Regions from separate parts of the Lactobacillus sp. ESL0680 genome, predicted to be linked through region 1. Evidence: predicted binding sites of a transcription regulator. Region 1 holds the regulator's gene; the other holds the start of a gene.
What was found. The regulator HrcA, encoded in region 1, represses chaperone genes, less so after heat shock. The targets are predictions, from matches to a motif close to TTAGCACTCNNNNNNNNNGAGTGCTAA.
Positions count from the first base shown of each region.

Region 2: a site for HrcA is predicted at 2,451-2,477, ahead of OZX58_RS06820 (Hsp20/alpha crystallin family protein). Genes of this name have one in related genera too.

Region 1 covers NZ_CP113945.1:978,767-986,405, reverse strand. The annotation lists gene infB (translation initiation factor IF-2) at 1-1,544, shown strand, start outside; gene OZX58_RS04765 (ribosome-binding factor A) at 1,566-1,928, shown strand; gene truB (tRNA pseudouridine(55) synthase TruB) at 1,975-2,868, shown strand; gene ribF (riboflavin biosynthesis protein RibF) at 2,888-3,817, shown strand; gene hrcA (heat-inducible transcriptional repressor HrcA) at 3,972-5,021, shown strand; gene grpE (nucleotide exchange factor GrpE) at 5,034-5,624, shown strand; gene dnaK (molecular chaperone DnaK) at 5,642-7,495, shown strand; gene dnaJ (molecular chaperone DnaJ) at 7,577-7,639, shown strand, end outside.
Region 2 covers NZ_CP113945.1:1,404,652-1,412,290, reverse strand. The annotation lists gene OZX58_RS06830 (C1 family peptidase) at 1-373, opposite strand, end outside; gene OZX58_RS06825 (C1 family peptidase) at 466-1,788, opposite strand; gene OZX58_RS06820 (Hsp20/alpha crystallin family protein) at 1,927-2,349, opposite strand; gene greA (transcription elongation factor GreA) at 2,559-3,020, shown strand; gene OZX58_RS06810 (MFS transporter) at 3,099-4,445, shown strand; gene OZX58_RS06805 (CPBP family intramembrane glutamic endopeptidase) at 4,587-5,249, shown strand; tRNA gene OZX58_RS06800 (tRNA-Gly) at 5,297-5,367, opposite strand; gene OZX58_RS06795 (hypothetical protein) at 5,602-5,757, shown strand; gene OZX58_RS06790 (SOS response-associated peptidase family protein) at 6,288-6,890, opposite strand; gene trpS (tryptophan--tRNA ligase) at 6,988-7,639, shown strand, end outside.

The sequences.
Region 1 (7,639 bases):
GCAAGCGGATGGATGCTTCTAAAGAATCAAAGAACCAAATTAAGCGTCCACCAGTTGTTACCATCATGGGACACGTTGACCATGGTAAAACCACCTTACTTGACCGTTTGCGTCATACTCATGTTTCAGCTCATGAAGCTGGTGGTATTACCCAGAAGATTGGTGCATACCAAGTTCATGTTGATGACCATTTGATTACCTTCTTGGATACTCCAGGACACGCTGCCTTTTCAAACATGCGTGAACGTGGTGCTGAAATAACTGATATTGTTGTCTTGGTTGTTGCTGCTGACGATGGTGTTATGCCGCAGACAATTGAGGCGATCGATCACGCTAAGAGCGCTAAGGTGCCAATCATTGTTGCAATTAACAAGATGGATGCACCAGGAGCCAACCCACAACACGTTACTGAACAGTTGATGAAATACAACTTGATTCCAGAAGACTATGGTGGCGACACAATCTTCGTTAACATTTCTGCCAAGACTGGCGACAATGTTGATGAATTATTGCAAATGATTTTGCTGCAAGCTGACATGATGGAATTAAAGGCTGATCCTAAGCAACAAGCAATTGGTACGGTTGTTGAAGCTCGTCTTTCTCGTGGTCGCGGTCCAGTTGCCGATTTACTGATCCAACAAGGTACCTTGCATACAGGTGATCCAATCGTTGTCGGTAACCGCTTTGGCCGTGTTCGGGTAATGACTAACGATCGTGGTCGACAAATTGAAAAGGCAACACCTTCAATGCCAGTTGAAATTACTGGGTTGAATGATGTGCCTGAATCTGCTGACAAGTTAGTTGTCTTTGATGATGAAAAGACGGCTCGTAGCGTCGGTGAACAAAGAGCTCAACAAGCATTGCAACAATCACGTGAAAATGTCCAACATATTACTTTAGATAACCTCTTTGATACAATGAAGAGAGAAAATATGAAGGAAGTTGACATTGTCTTAAAGGCTGATGTTCAAGGTTCTGCAGAAGCTCTGCAACAATCTCTTGAAAAGATTGAAGTTGAAGGTGTTCGGGTTAACATTATTCACTCAGGTGTTGGTGCCGTAAACGAATCAGACGTTACCTTGGCTGGTGCTTCTAACGGTTTCATCATTGGGTTCAATGTTCGTCCAACTGCAACTGCTAAGTCACAAGCTGAAGCTGATGGTGTTGATATTCGTCTTTACAGCATTATTTACAAGGCAATTGATGACGTGAAGGCCGCTATGCAAGGTATGCTGGAACCAACTTATGAAGATAAGGTTGTTGGTAACTTGACTGTTCGTGAAACTTGGAAAGTTTCTAAGGTTGGTACAATTGCCGGTTCGTTTGTTGATTCTGGTTATGTTACTCGCGACTCTAGTGTTAACTTAATTCGTGACGGTGTTGTAATTTACTCAGGTAAGGTTGCATCACTTAAGCGCTTTAAGGATGATACCAAGATCGTTAAGCAAGGATTTGATTGTGGTTTGACAATTGAAGGCTACAATGATATTAAGATTGGTGATCAGCTTGAAGCAATCGAGCAACAAGAGGTTAAGCCTAATTAGTAATTTTACTGGGAGGAAAGTATGAAGCACAGAATTGGTCGTGTTGAAGGAGAAATCCTCCGTGAATTAACCAAAATTTTGCGGAAAAACATTCGTGATCCGCGTGTCAATGATGTTACAATTACTGCGGTTGAATGTACTAATGATTTATCATATGCAACTATTTATTACAGTATTCTCTCTGATAATCCTAAGAAAGAAGAAGAAGCTGCTGCCGGCTTAGAAAAGGCTAAGGGAATGATGCGTCACTTGCTCGGGCAAATTTTGACGGTTTACAAAGTTCCTGAATTGATTTTTAAGCGCGACAACTCTGTTAAATATGGTAGTAAAATCGATAAGTTAATTGCTGATTTAAAAAAGCAAGAAGCAGATCGTAATAATTAAAAAGGGCGCCTTTGTGGCGCTTTTTTAATGAAGACAGGTTTAAAAAATGTTAAACGGAATTTTAGTAATTGATAAGGCTAAAGGAATGACGAGCGCTGATGTCGTGTATCATTTGCGTAAAGCCTTGCACATCAAAAAAATTGGACATGCTGGAACACTTGATCCCGATGTTACGGGAGTACTGCCAATTGCGATTGGTCAAGCAACTAAGCTGATTGAATTAATGCATACGCAAAACAAAAAGTATGAGGGTACTGGCATTTTGGGCTATGCTACTGATAGCTGTGATATTAGTGGTAAAACTCTAGCAACTAAAAATGTAACTGAACCAATTTCAGCAGATGTGATTAAGCAAGGGATGCAATCATTCATTGGTCGAATTGAGCAGGTACCACCGATTTACTCGGCAGTACGTGTTAACGGTAAGCACTTGTATGAATATGCACGTGCGGGAATTGAAGTTGAACGACCTAAAAGACAAGTTGACGTTCTAGCTTATAATTTAACGGGGCAACCAAGTTTTGATCCGGAAAAAGGCCAAGAAGAATTCAGCTTTGCAATTGAATGCAGTAAGGGGACTTACGTACGTTCATTAGTTAATGATTTGGGGCAAAAGCTGGGTGTTCCAGCTGTAATGAGTAATCTGCGCCGAACAGCAAGTTCAGGATTTGACATTAATCAGGCAGTTAGCTTGGATGAGATTGTTGCCGATCCGGAGAAAGCTGAGCAACTAATTCAGCCGATTGATGCCTTTTTCAAAAATTATCCGCAAGTTGATTTGACTACGGATCAGTGGCTAAAAGTGAAAAATGGCGCCGCGATTGCTTTAGAAACTGATGCAAATCAGGTTGCATTACGATACAATAATAAGGTTAAGGCAATTTATCAAAAGGATGCAGAAAAGTACCGTCCCGACTTGATGCTCTTGCAAAATGAATAGGTGAAATGAAGGTCTTATTGTGCAAATTATCCATTTAACTTATCCAGTTAAAGAAAATTTAATTCCAAGTAAAATTGTGTTAGCGTTAGGCTTTTTTGATGGTGTTCATCGCGGGCACCAGCATTTGATTGAATTAGCCCGTACGACTGCACGTGAGAAGCAATTGCCGCTTGTCGTAATGACATTTGATCGTCATCCAAAAGAAGTTTATCAAAAGTCGCAAGTTGTTTATATTGATAGTCTAGATGAAAAGGCTTATAAAATGGAACAATTAGGTGTAGATTACCTACTTGTGATGCATTTTAATACCGGTTTTAGTAAATTATCAGCACAGGAATTTGTCGATCAAATTATTGTTCGGCTCAAAGCGGATACTGTTGTTGCTGGCTTTGATTACACTTATGGTCCCAAAGATATTGCTAATATGAAGAATTTTCCTAAATTTGCTAAGGGTAGATTCAAGATTATTGATGTGCCAAAGCAAACTTATGATGGTCAAAAAATTGGTTCAACGGAAATTAGACGAGCAATTAGTAGCGGTGATATGAAGCTGGCGGCACAGCTTTTAGGTTCGCCGTATGTGATGTCTGGAATTGTTGGCCACGGCTTACGTAATGGTCACAAGCTGGGCTATCCAACTGCTAATTTGGTTTGGACTGAGAACAAGGTTTTACCTAAAGTGGGCGTTTATGCGACTAAAACAAACATTGGCGGCAAATGGTATGATTCTATGACCAGTGTTGGCTACAACGTTACTATTAATGAAGGTAAACGTATTTTTATTGAATCTAACCTGTTTGGCTTCGATCAAGAAGCATACGGGGAAAAGATGGTTATCAAATGGTACAAGTATACGCGAGGCGAAATCAAGTTTGCGAATCTTGCAGAATTAAAAAAACAAATGGCGCATGATGAAGCAGAGATAAAGGCTTACTTTGCTGATAAATAAAGACTTCCACCTACCTTAAAAAGTAGGTGGAAATTTTTAATTGCTGGAAAATGTAAATATTTTTAGCACTCGGCTTGACATTCTGCTAAATGCTAGTATCATAATAATTGTTAGCACAAAAGATATGAGAGTGCTAAAAGTGAGGGCGATATTTATGTTGACCGAGCGTCAAGAACTTATTTTAAAAACAATCATTAACGATTTTACACAGACTCATGATCCGGTAGGTTCAAAGACGGTGATGAGTCAGTTGCCGATTAAAGTATCGAGTGCAACAATCAGGAACGAAATGGCTGTTTTGGAAGATCGAGGGCTGATTGAAAAAACTCATTCCTCTAGTGGACGAGTTCCTTCTACTGAAGGCTATCGCTATTATCTCGATAACCTGGTTGAGCCGCTGCAGATTCCCGAATCTGTTTACACTAAGATTATTAATCAGCTTGACCGTCCATTTCATCAAGTAAACGAAATCGTTCAGGAAGCAGCTAGAATCTTATCCGATTTAACCAACTATACAGCTTTTGCGGAAGGGCCAGAAAGCCGCGATGTGACTGTAACGGGTTTTCGCATTGTGCCACTGGTTGGTCGGCAAGTAATGGCAATTTTGGTTACCAGTGATGGCAGCGTGCAGAATCAAGTTTATCACTTGCCACGCAATATTCATGGTGATGAAATTGAAAAAGCTGTTCGCATGATTAATGATGAACTGGTTGGTAAGAGCTTAGCTGAAATTACACCGGAGATGCTTAGTAAAGCCTTGGGTGAAAATGCCAACAGTAAGCATGCTAGTGAGCTGATTGAGTTAGTTGAAGATGTCATTAACGATGCTGCCAGCGAACAATTATATGTTGATGGTCAGATCAATTTGTTGAATAATTCTTCGACTAATGATGTTTCAGATATCCGTTCATTATATGAACTGGTTGACCACGATGATTTGCTTGCAAATCTTGAAGCCTATAAGCCAACTTCCAATTCAGGACGTTTTCCTGTTAGAGTTAGCTTAGGTTCAGAATTACCAAACGAGTTATTAAAGGATTACAGTCTGTTAACTGCAGAATATAGTGTTGGTTCGCATGGCAAAGGCATTATTGCCTTGCTGGGCCCAACTAATATGCCGTATTCACAAGTAATCGGCTTGCTTGAATATTTTAGAAATGAGCTTGCGAAAAAGTTGCTTGAATACTACGGCCGATTTAAATAAAGGAGGTTAGCTGTGAGTAAAAAAGATTTTCCTAGTGAAAAAGATTTAGATCAAACAAAAGTAACTGCTGAAAATTCAGAATCAGAAAATGAAACAAAAGAGCAGACTACTGAAGCTAACAAACAAGAAAAAACACCTGAGCAAAAGCTTCAAGAAGAATTAACTAAGGCGCAAGCTGATAGTAAAGATTTTGAAGATAAGTATTTGCGTAGTCAGGCAGAAATGCAGAATATGCAAGGCCGTTATAATAAAGAACGGGCTCAATTAATTAAGTACGAATCACAATCTTTAGCTAAGGACGTTTTGCCAGCAATGGATAATTTAGAGCGGGCTTTGGCTACTGAAGTTGATGATGAAGCATCGAAGCAACTAAAGAAGGGTGTGCAAATGACACTTGATTCTTTAGTTAAGGCCATGAAAGATCACGGGATTAGTGAAATTGAGGCTGAAGGTGTTAAATTTGATCCGACACTGCATCAAGCTGTACAAACAGTTGCAGCCAGCAGCGATGATCAAAAGGACCACGTTGTCCAAGTTTTACAAAAAGGATATCAATATAAAGACCGTACATTAAGACCAGCAATGGTTGTTGTTGCACAATAGTGAAAGGATGTTAATCAATGTCAAAAGTTATCGGAATCGACCTCGGAACGACTAACTCAGCAGTTGCCGTTCTTGAAGGAAAAGAACCAAAAATTATTACTAACCCAGAAGGTAACCGGACTACACCATCAGTAGTTGCTTTTAAAGATGGTGAAATTCAAGTTGGTGAAGTTGCCAAGCGGCAAGCAATCACTAACCCAAATACTGTCATTTCAATTAAGCGTCACATGGGTGAAGCAGATTACAAAGTTAAGATTGGTGACAAGTCCTACACTCCTCAAGAAATTTCAGCAATGATTTTGCAATACATTAAGAAATTCTCTGAAGATTACTTAGGCGAAAAGGTTACTGACGCTGTTGTTACTGTTCCTGCATACTTCAACGACGCACAACGTCAAGCTACTAAAGATGCTGGTAAGATTGCTGGTTTAGACATTAAGCGGATTATCAACGAACCTACTGCTTCTTCACTTGCTTACGGTCTTGATAAAGATGCTGAAGATGAAAAAGTCTTAGTTTACGACCTTGGTGGTGGTACTTTCGACGTTTCCGTATTGCAATTAGGTGACGGTGTCTTCCAGGTATTGTCAACTAACGGTGATACTCACCTTGGTGGTGACGACTTTGATAACAAGATCATGGATTGGCTCATCCAAAACTTCAAGGATGAAAATGGTGTTGACTTATCTAAAGACAAGATGGCTTTACAACGGTTAAAGGATGCTGCTGAAAAGGCTAAGAAAGACTTGTCTGGTGTATCATCAACTCACATTTCCTTACCGTTCATTTCTGCTGGTGAAGCTGGACCTTTGCACCTTGAAACTGACTTAACTCGTGCTAAGTTTGACGAATTAACCAGTGACTTGGTTGACCGTACTAAGGTTGCTTTTGACAATGCCTTAAAGGATGCTGATTTAACAGTTAGCGACATTGATAAAGTTATCTTAAACGGTGGTTCAACAAGAATTCCTGCTGTTCAAGAAGCTGTTAAGAAGTGGGCTGGCAAGGAACCTGACCACTCAATCAACCCTGATGAAGCCGTTGCCTTAGGTGCTGCCATTCAAGGTGGGGTTATCTCTGGTGATGTTAAGGACGTTGTCTTGCTTGATGTTACGCCATTATCTCTTGGTATTGAAACCATGGGTGGTGTCTTCACTAAGTTAATTGAAAAGAACACAACTATCCCAACTTCTAAGAGTCAAATCTTTTCAACTGCCGCAGATAATCAACCAGCCGTTGACGTTCATGTTTTGCAAGGTGAACGCCCAATGGCTCAAGACGACAAGACTTTAGGTCGTTTTGAATTAACTGATATTCCTGCTGCACCTCGTGGTGTCCCACAAATTCAAGTTACATTTGATATTGACAAGAACGGTATTGTTAATGTTTCTGCTAAGGATATGGGTACTGGTAAGGAACAAAAGATTACCATCAAGAGTTCATCCGGTCTTTCTGATGAAGAAATCAAGAAGATGCAAAAAGAAGCCGAAGAACATGCCGAAGAGGACAAGAAGAAGAAGGAAGAAGTTGACTTACGTAATGAAGTTGACCAATTGATCTTCTCAACTGAAAAGACCTTAAAGGAAGTTAAGGATAACGACAAGATTTCCGAAGACGACACCAAGAAGGTTCAAGATGCCCTTGATGCTTTGAAGAAGGCGCAACAAGACAATAACTTAGATGAAATGAAGTCCAAGAAGGATGAATTAACTAAGGTTGCTCAAGATTTAGCTGTTAAATTGTACCAAGCTAATGGTGGCGCTGACGCAGCTGGCCAAGCTGGTCCACAGAACCCAGGTTCACAAGACGGCAATGCTAGTGATGGTTCTGCAACTGACGGCGAATTCCACAAAGTAGACCCAGACAAGTAAAGGGTTTATAATTGAATAAATTAGAAAAGAACTGCCACAAAAGTAGTTCTTTTCTTTTGGAAAGTGAGGAGCTTTTAATAGATGGCACAAGAAGACTATTATAATGTGCTAGGCGTTGATCGTAATGCCAGTGATAAAGAAATT
Region 2 (7,639 bases), 430 kb from region 1:
AGTCAAGTGGTTCATCGGCACTAGCTAAAATATTGTCGTAAAAAATATTGGCGCGCTCAATTTTATCCCAGAAAAAGTTGTAACTTTGTGAGAAGGTAAAGTTCTTAACGTGGTATTTTTTACCAAAATTGTGGCGCAAAATATTTAGCGTTGCAAATTCCCAGCAGCGACCAGATTGTTGCTGGTTAGTAACATTTTCCGTATCTAATTCTGTTGAAAAAACGCGTGTCAGTTCACCTTGTACACGTTCATTATATGAAGCCATTAGAACACCGCTCTTTTGAGCAGCGCGGGCAACAACCTGATTTTTTGGATTATCGTTAAACTTGTCAGCGAATTGTTCAAGTTCTTGCACAGTTAATTTGTGTCCCATATCGGATCTCCTTTTTAATCTTTTTTGAATTACTCTCTAATTTTAAGCTAAAAGAAAACCGAGTTCAATTACTGAACCCGGTTTTTTTATTGTTAGCCTAATGGATCCCAAACGGGTAAATCTTCAGCAATTGGGCCTTCTGCTAAAGCTAATTGCTCTGGCGTCAAGTACTTTTTGTGGACAGCAACTTCATAAACATAGTCGTTAAACCAGTCATTGCTCATTACAAAGTAGCCATTCTTCCCAACTTGATCGCCCCAAGAATTTTCAACTTTCCAGCGGCGAACTTCGCCTTGGTCTTCATCAACACCAACAAAAGTCATGGCATGTGAGAAGTTTGCTTCGCCAGTGCGCAGTCTATCAGCCTTACTCATCTTTAAGTCAACGTTAAAAAGATCGTTCATTTGGTAAAGCTCAGAGTCAAGGTAGCCCTTTGGTCGGTCTAATTCGTGCAATACATCGTTGCCAAACCATACAGCCTCTCCATCTTTAAGCTGGCGAATGGTTGCAGTAGCCAAGTATTCCATTGGCACGTTGAGCAGCTTGATTTCACATAAGCCCGCAACATTGTTGTCGGCAGAAAAGCCGTATAATTTGTTATATTCGTGGTTAGGTGAGTTGGTTAAAACAACATAGTCATCTAGGTCAAGGTCACCAAGATACTTTTGGTAGAAGGTTTGCGGCGTTAAATCCTTATCCAAATGATACTTCTTGTCATCATCGCGGTATTCCAGATCAAATTTCTTAGGTGGTTCACCGATAGCAATTGCTGTCATCCGGTAGACTTCATTTAAGAAACGATCTTGCGTTTGCGCAACTTCTTCATTCTTGCCGTCTTGCTTTAATTGGCGCAAGACTAAGGCATCTTTGCGCAATTTTTTGCCTAAAGCCATTTGTAAAGCATCGGTGTTGTTGCTGTTGAAGCTCTCAGGCATTGCATAACTAGGGACAACACCGTACTTTTGCACTAGGGATGCAGCCAGCTGCCAGTGACCGCCATCTTGACCGGCACTTGCCAGATACTTGCGGACAGTTCGCGAGTCAAGTGATTGGTCAGCAGTTGCAATAATATGGTTATAAAAAATATTGGCACGTTCAATCTTATCCCAGAAAAAATTATAACTTTGTGAGAAAGTAAAGTCCTTAACATGATATTTTTTACCAAAGTAGTGGCGCAAAACGTTGAGAGCTGCGAATTCCCAACAGCGTCCGGAATGCTGTTGCGCGGTAACCTGGCCGACATCTAATTCTGTTGAAAAGACGCGGTTTAAGTCATTGCTGGCCTTTTGTTCATTATAAGAAGCCGCAAAAATTCCACTCTTTTGAGCAGCACGGGCAATAACCTGATTTTGGGGATCGCTGTTAAAGTCGGCAGAATACTTTGCTAACTCTTGAATTGAAAGTTGATGATTCATTAGGTAATTCTCCTTTTTTAATTAATTATTAATAATTATTTTAGGACAAAATAAAAACGAGTTCAACAGCTGAACTCGTTTTAGAGAATTACATGTATTGGCAACTTATCTAAGACTTCTTGCAAATATAATAATAAGTTAATCGATTGAAATCGAGTTATCACTACTGCCGGCAGTTTGCTTTGGCAGTGTGATAGTCAATACACCATTATCATACTTTGCATGAATCTCACTTGCAACTACATTTGGTAATCTAAAGCTGCGGGAAATGTGCCCTGCACTTCTTTCGCGGTGGATAATACTGCTATCTTTTGATAAATCTTTAAATGATTTTCTCGAGCCAGATACGCTCAAAACCCCGTTATTATAGTTTAAATTAATCTTTTCTTTATCCATGCCGGGCATATCAACCTTAACAACATAGTTTCTGTCGTTTTCGGCAACATCAGCCTGCATTAATTTTGCCATTTCGTTAGTATCAAAAAATTTCTGTGGAAGGTCAAACCAATCATTCATTGCGTCAAATAAGTCATTGTGACGATTCGTTAAATCTTGTGCCATAGTAAAAACTTCCTTTCAAAAATTAAATTATTTGTAGAGAAGACTTTCATTTCTTCCTTACACTGATTATTATAGTAGGCAGATTAGGAAAATGGAAATATTTAGCACTCTTAATTTTAGAGTGCTAATTTTAGGTAAAAAATACTGTCGTTATCAGTTATTTTGCTTGTGGATAATTATAAATTTAAAAAAGTAGGAGTAATCTTGGAATGGTTTATTATCAAAAAATGACGCCGGAGGGCTACCAAAAAATCAAGGATGAAATTGCAGATTTGAAAAAAGATCGGCCGCGCCGAATTAAGATTTTGCAGGAAGCGCGCAGCTTAGGTGACTTATCTGAAAATACTGAATATACCGAGGCTAAACGTGATTTGGGACACTTGCAGAGCCGTTTGCGGTACTTAGATAAGCAGTTAAAATATGCTGAAATTGTGGAGAAAACTGATGACGGTAAGGTTGATTTAGGCAAGACCGTGACCTTGAAGTTTGCTGGTGATGATGAAGTTGAAGAATATCGCATCGTTGGCCGAATGGAAGCAGATTTAGATGAGGGGAAAGTCGCATTTGACTCGCCATTGGGGCAGGCGATTATGAAACAGAAGGCGAAGACGACAGTAACAGTGGCGGCACCTGCTGGTGAATATCAAGTAACAATTATTAAAGTCGATTAAACAGGCTTGAAAAAAATAGATATTATTAATTTCCTGATAGTGCTATCATTAGCTTAATACAAGGGGAGGAGAAGATTTATGTTTAAGTGGATTTTAGCGCGACCAGATTCTCAAAAACGAGTGCCGCAGGAAAAAATCGGAAAGACTTATAAGTTACGGCAACTTGGTGTTTTACTTTCAACTTGCATTGGCTATATTGGGTATTACATCATTAGGCTAGTTTTTACGACTGAACAGAACGATATTATGAAGGTATATCACTTTACAACCGCTGATATTGGTCTGATTTTGTCGTGCTTTGGCATTGGTTATGGTGTTGCCAAGCTGTTTATGGGTGCATTAGCCGATAAATGTGATGCCAACCGTTATCTAATGCTTGGGTTATTGTTGTCGGCAGTCTTAAATATCTTTTTGGGCAGCAGTCGCAATTTATACATTATGATGCTCTTGATGTTTTTGATTGCTGTAACTCAAGGAATGGGAGCGGCAGCCTGTCAGCGAATGATTCAGTTATGGTGGGGACCAAGAATGAGGGGAACGATGTATTCAATCTGGTCTTCAGCCCATAATGCTGGGTCATTTATCTGTGTTGCTGTGGTGCAATTAGCGAGCTTTTTGTTTGCTGGTTCATTGCCAGCTGTCTTTTATACAGCCTCAGTAGTGTCGTTTATTATTTGTATTTTGATTTTGCTTTTAGGAGCTGATCGACCAGCAGTTGTGGGGTTACCCGATATTTCTACTTATACTGGTGACAAGGTCGTTTTGGACGATGGACAAACGGTAACTTCTGATTCAACTCAGTTAAGTATTATCCAAATTTTTGTTAAGTATATTTTGAAGAATAAGCTTGTTTGGGCGGTGACATTAACCTCGATGTCGCTTTATCTCGTACGTTATGGAATTCAAAGCTGGATTCCATCGTATTTAGTCCAAACGAAGGGCTTTGATCCCGGTGTTGCGAAATGGGTAATCGGAATTTTCGAATTGGCATCTGTTCCGGGAGTGATTATTATCGGTGCAATTTCGGATTTGCTTAAAGGACGGCGGGCACAAGTTTCAATCGCTTGTGTTATTGGTGTGTTACTATGCTTAACGGTTTATTTCTTTACCAATAATCATACTTTAATTATTGTGGCTCTAATTATTATGGGAAACTTGATCTATGCGCCTTTGACTTTGGTGGGCCTAATGATTAATGAAGTTGTACCTAAGTTTGCCGTGGGAGCGTCAACAGGATTTATGGGCTTTTTCCAGTATATCTTTGGTGAAACTCTAGCTACAGCTCTGATTGGGATTTTAGTTAATCAATTTGGCTGGATTGCCAGCAACACAATTTTGTATCTTGCTTCAGGCCTAGCAATTGTCTTTTTACTATATACAGCAAGAAGTGAAAAACTGATGCGGCAAAAAGCGATGAGTAAGTAATAAAAGCTGTTTTTAATGTATTATAATTGATGATAAGTGGTCGAAATGGATTAGAAAAAATCTGTTGAAATTTCATAAAATTGTCTTTTTTTGCTATAATATGGAATTTGTAGAGTACACAAATGGATAGAGGTAATTTTTGTGAATACACCAGCATCAAGAGAGGGCAACTTAATCCGCTACATTATTTATTTTATTGGCTATTTAATGGCTGCCGGCACTGTTAAGCTGGTTACTATAAATTTACCAATTCGCCTTTGGGATTTAATCTTATTTGCATTAATTTCTTTAATGGTTTTGCTGTTCTTCATTTATCGCTTTAATCGCGAGCAGCGCTTTTTTGACCGTAGCTTTTCGGGGTCATGGCTTGGTAATTTTGGTATGACTATTAGCTTAACTTTGGTGGTAACAGCGTTGCGAATTGGTGTTTCGTGGCTGCAGGCTTATGGCAAAGTTAAGCCGTATAGTTTCCAAACACTATATTTACAGCATGAGTCAGTCAAGATGTATTGGTTTTTGGTTGTAGCGTTAGGAATTATCCTACCGATTTTGCAGGAATTTTTGATTACGGGGTTTTTGTTTAATTACGCGTTTAGGCGCAACACAATGTTTACGGCAGTTTTGGGCATTGTGACCTCGGGCATTCTGTTCAGTCTTTTAAATTGGCAGATGTCACTGCCTCTTTTAGTGATTAATGCGGTGTTTGGTGCATTGTTTGCGTGGTCTTACCTCTACACGCAGACCTTGTGGATGCCGGTTTACTTAGCCGTGGTCAATGGCATCATTTTAATGATTATGATATAAAAAAATAAAAGGCAATGATTTTTTCAATCATTGCCTTTTTTTAGTTAAGCGGATAGCGTGAATCGAACCCGCATCTTCAGCTTGGGAAGCTAACATTTTACCATTAAACTATACCCGCGTTACTAAAATAGTTTATCATGTTTCAAGAATATTGCCAAGCTTAATTTTTAACAGAAGATTATCTGCCTTATTTTTCTATAAATACTTTATGCTAATATTAGTTTGTTTGGTATAATCATTAAGACGTAGAAAAAGTTAAAAGACGGTTTACTACCTGTGAGTGAAGGGACTGATGCCTATGAGCATGAGCGGATTCATACTCCAATCTATTGTAAGAAGGGAGGACAGGTAGATGCAAATCATTTTGGCACTGATGTTAATTTTCGCTATTAGTTTAGTCAAATTGGCATTTAGGTTAGCCAAAATGAAGCAGTACCAGCTGTTAGCAGTAGTGATAATAAATTTACTGCCATTAGTGGTTGAACTGCTAAGAAGTTTACTCAAGTAATTTTGGGCAAACAAAAACCGTCTTACTCTACCAGGAAAAGGACGGTTGCTTGTCAACAAATAATTTTCAGGTAGTAAACCACTTTTAGTGGAACTACGTCAAGAGAGCTGTGTTAGCGCATAGCTCTCTTTTTATAACTTTAATTATGTACATTATAATGTACAAAGTCAAGCAGTAAACTAGGTGGAGAACTTGGGAGAAAAGTAAGGGTAACAAATTAATTTGTGTATTTTAACGGACTTAATTGCCTAATTAAGAAAACTATTATAACTATGTCTTTAAGCATGGTATAATAATAGTGAAAACTAGTTAACTACGATTTTAGTAGTTAAAACGTGTAGGTGAGTTGATTACTTACAACGCGCGGTGACGATCTTAAAAGGATCGTCTTTTTTGTTTTATAGCAATTTAATTATTGAAACTTGGTTTGAGCTTATAGATATTCCAATATTTTTTTGATTTTAAGATATATGCCTTTTATTAAATCAATTAATAATAACTTGAAATCGCCCCATAAAATCCCTAACATTTTACTTTCTCTGCGGCATTTTACTAACTGCTAAGGGCATACTGCTGCGGTCAATCAGGTTAGTAAAATTTTGAAACAGCCAGTGGCGTAATTCTGCAGAACTAATGACTAAGGGCATGCGGTCATGGATTGGTGCCATGTCAGAATTGGGCTTGGTTGTTACCATTGAAAAATGTCCATCTTGATAAATTCCGGCAATTAAAGTCAGGGGCACATTGGGGTCGCGAAAACTGTAGCGCTCGTGATAAGTGCGCTGATTAGCGGTATAAGTTTGATGTCCAGATTCCCAAAACTGTTCAGCAATAATAATGCACCGTGATTTAGCAAACGACTTATCCCACATTGAAGGTTTAGTCTCAAAGAAGCGTTCAACGCGGGCATTAAAAATCACTTTTTTACTGTCAAAAGGGCTGGGGTAGCCCCAAGTTTTGGGCACTAATTGTAATTGGTTATTTTGATAAAGCAGAACAGGGGCAGCTGCTTTAGGGAAGACTGGCTGACTTTGCGACAGGTTTTTTGCTGGTTCAACTAATGGCAAGTTCAGATCAGCGACTAAATATTTTTTAATTTCCGCCAAACTCGGCAGCTGGAATTGATTACACATTTTTCCTCTAGGTTTAATCATTGCTTGATTTTTGGTAAAATCAAGTATAGCTATTATATTAAATAAGATTTTGATTTTTAAAGAAGGCCAAAAACAAATGGAAAAGAAAGTTATTTTAACAGGAGACCGCCCAACTGGCAAATTGCATATTGGGCACTACATCGGCTCATTGAAGAACCGGGTTATGCTCCAAAACTCAGGCAAATATCGTCCGTTTATCATGATTGCTGATACGCAAGCCTTAACTGACAATGCGCGTAATCCTGAAAAGATCCGCAACAGTCTGATTCAAGTAGCCTTAGACTATTTGGCTGTTGGCATTGATCCGGAAATTTCGACGATTTTTGTGCAATCACAAATTCCAGCTTTGTTTGAATTAACGGCTTACTACATGGACTTAGTAACTGTTAGTCGCCTTGAACGCAACCCAACTGTTAAAACCGAAATCGGTCAAAAGGGCTTTAACGATTCAATTCCAGTTGGCTTTTTGAATTACCCTGTTTCACAGGCAGCCGATATTACTGCTTTTAAGGCAGCACTTGTTCCCGCTGGTGACGATCAGGAGCCAATGATTGAGCAGGCTCGAGAAATCGTGCGCACCTTTAATCGGGTATATAACTGTGATGTGCTCGTTGAGCCTAAGGGCTACTTCCCAGAAGGCGGCAGCGGCCGTCTGCCAGGTCTTGACGGTAATGCCAAGATGTCCAAGTCATTGAACAACGCCATTTACTTGTCAGATGATGCCGAAA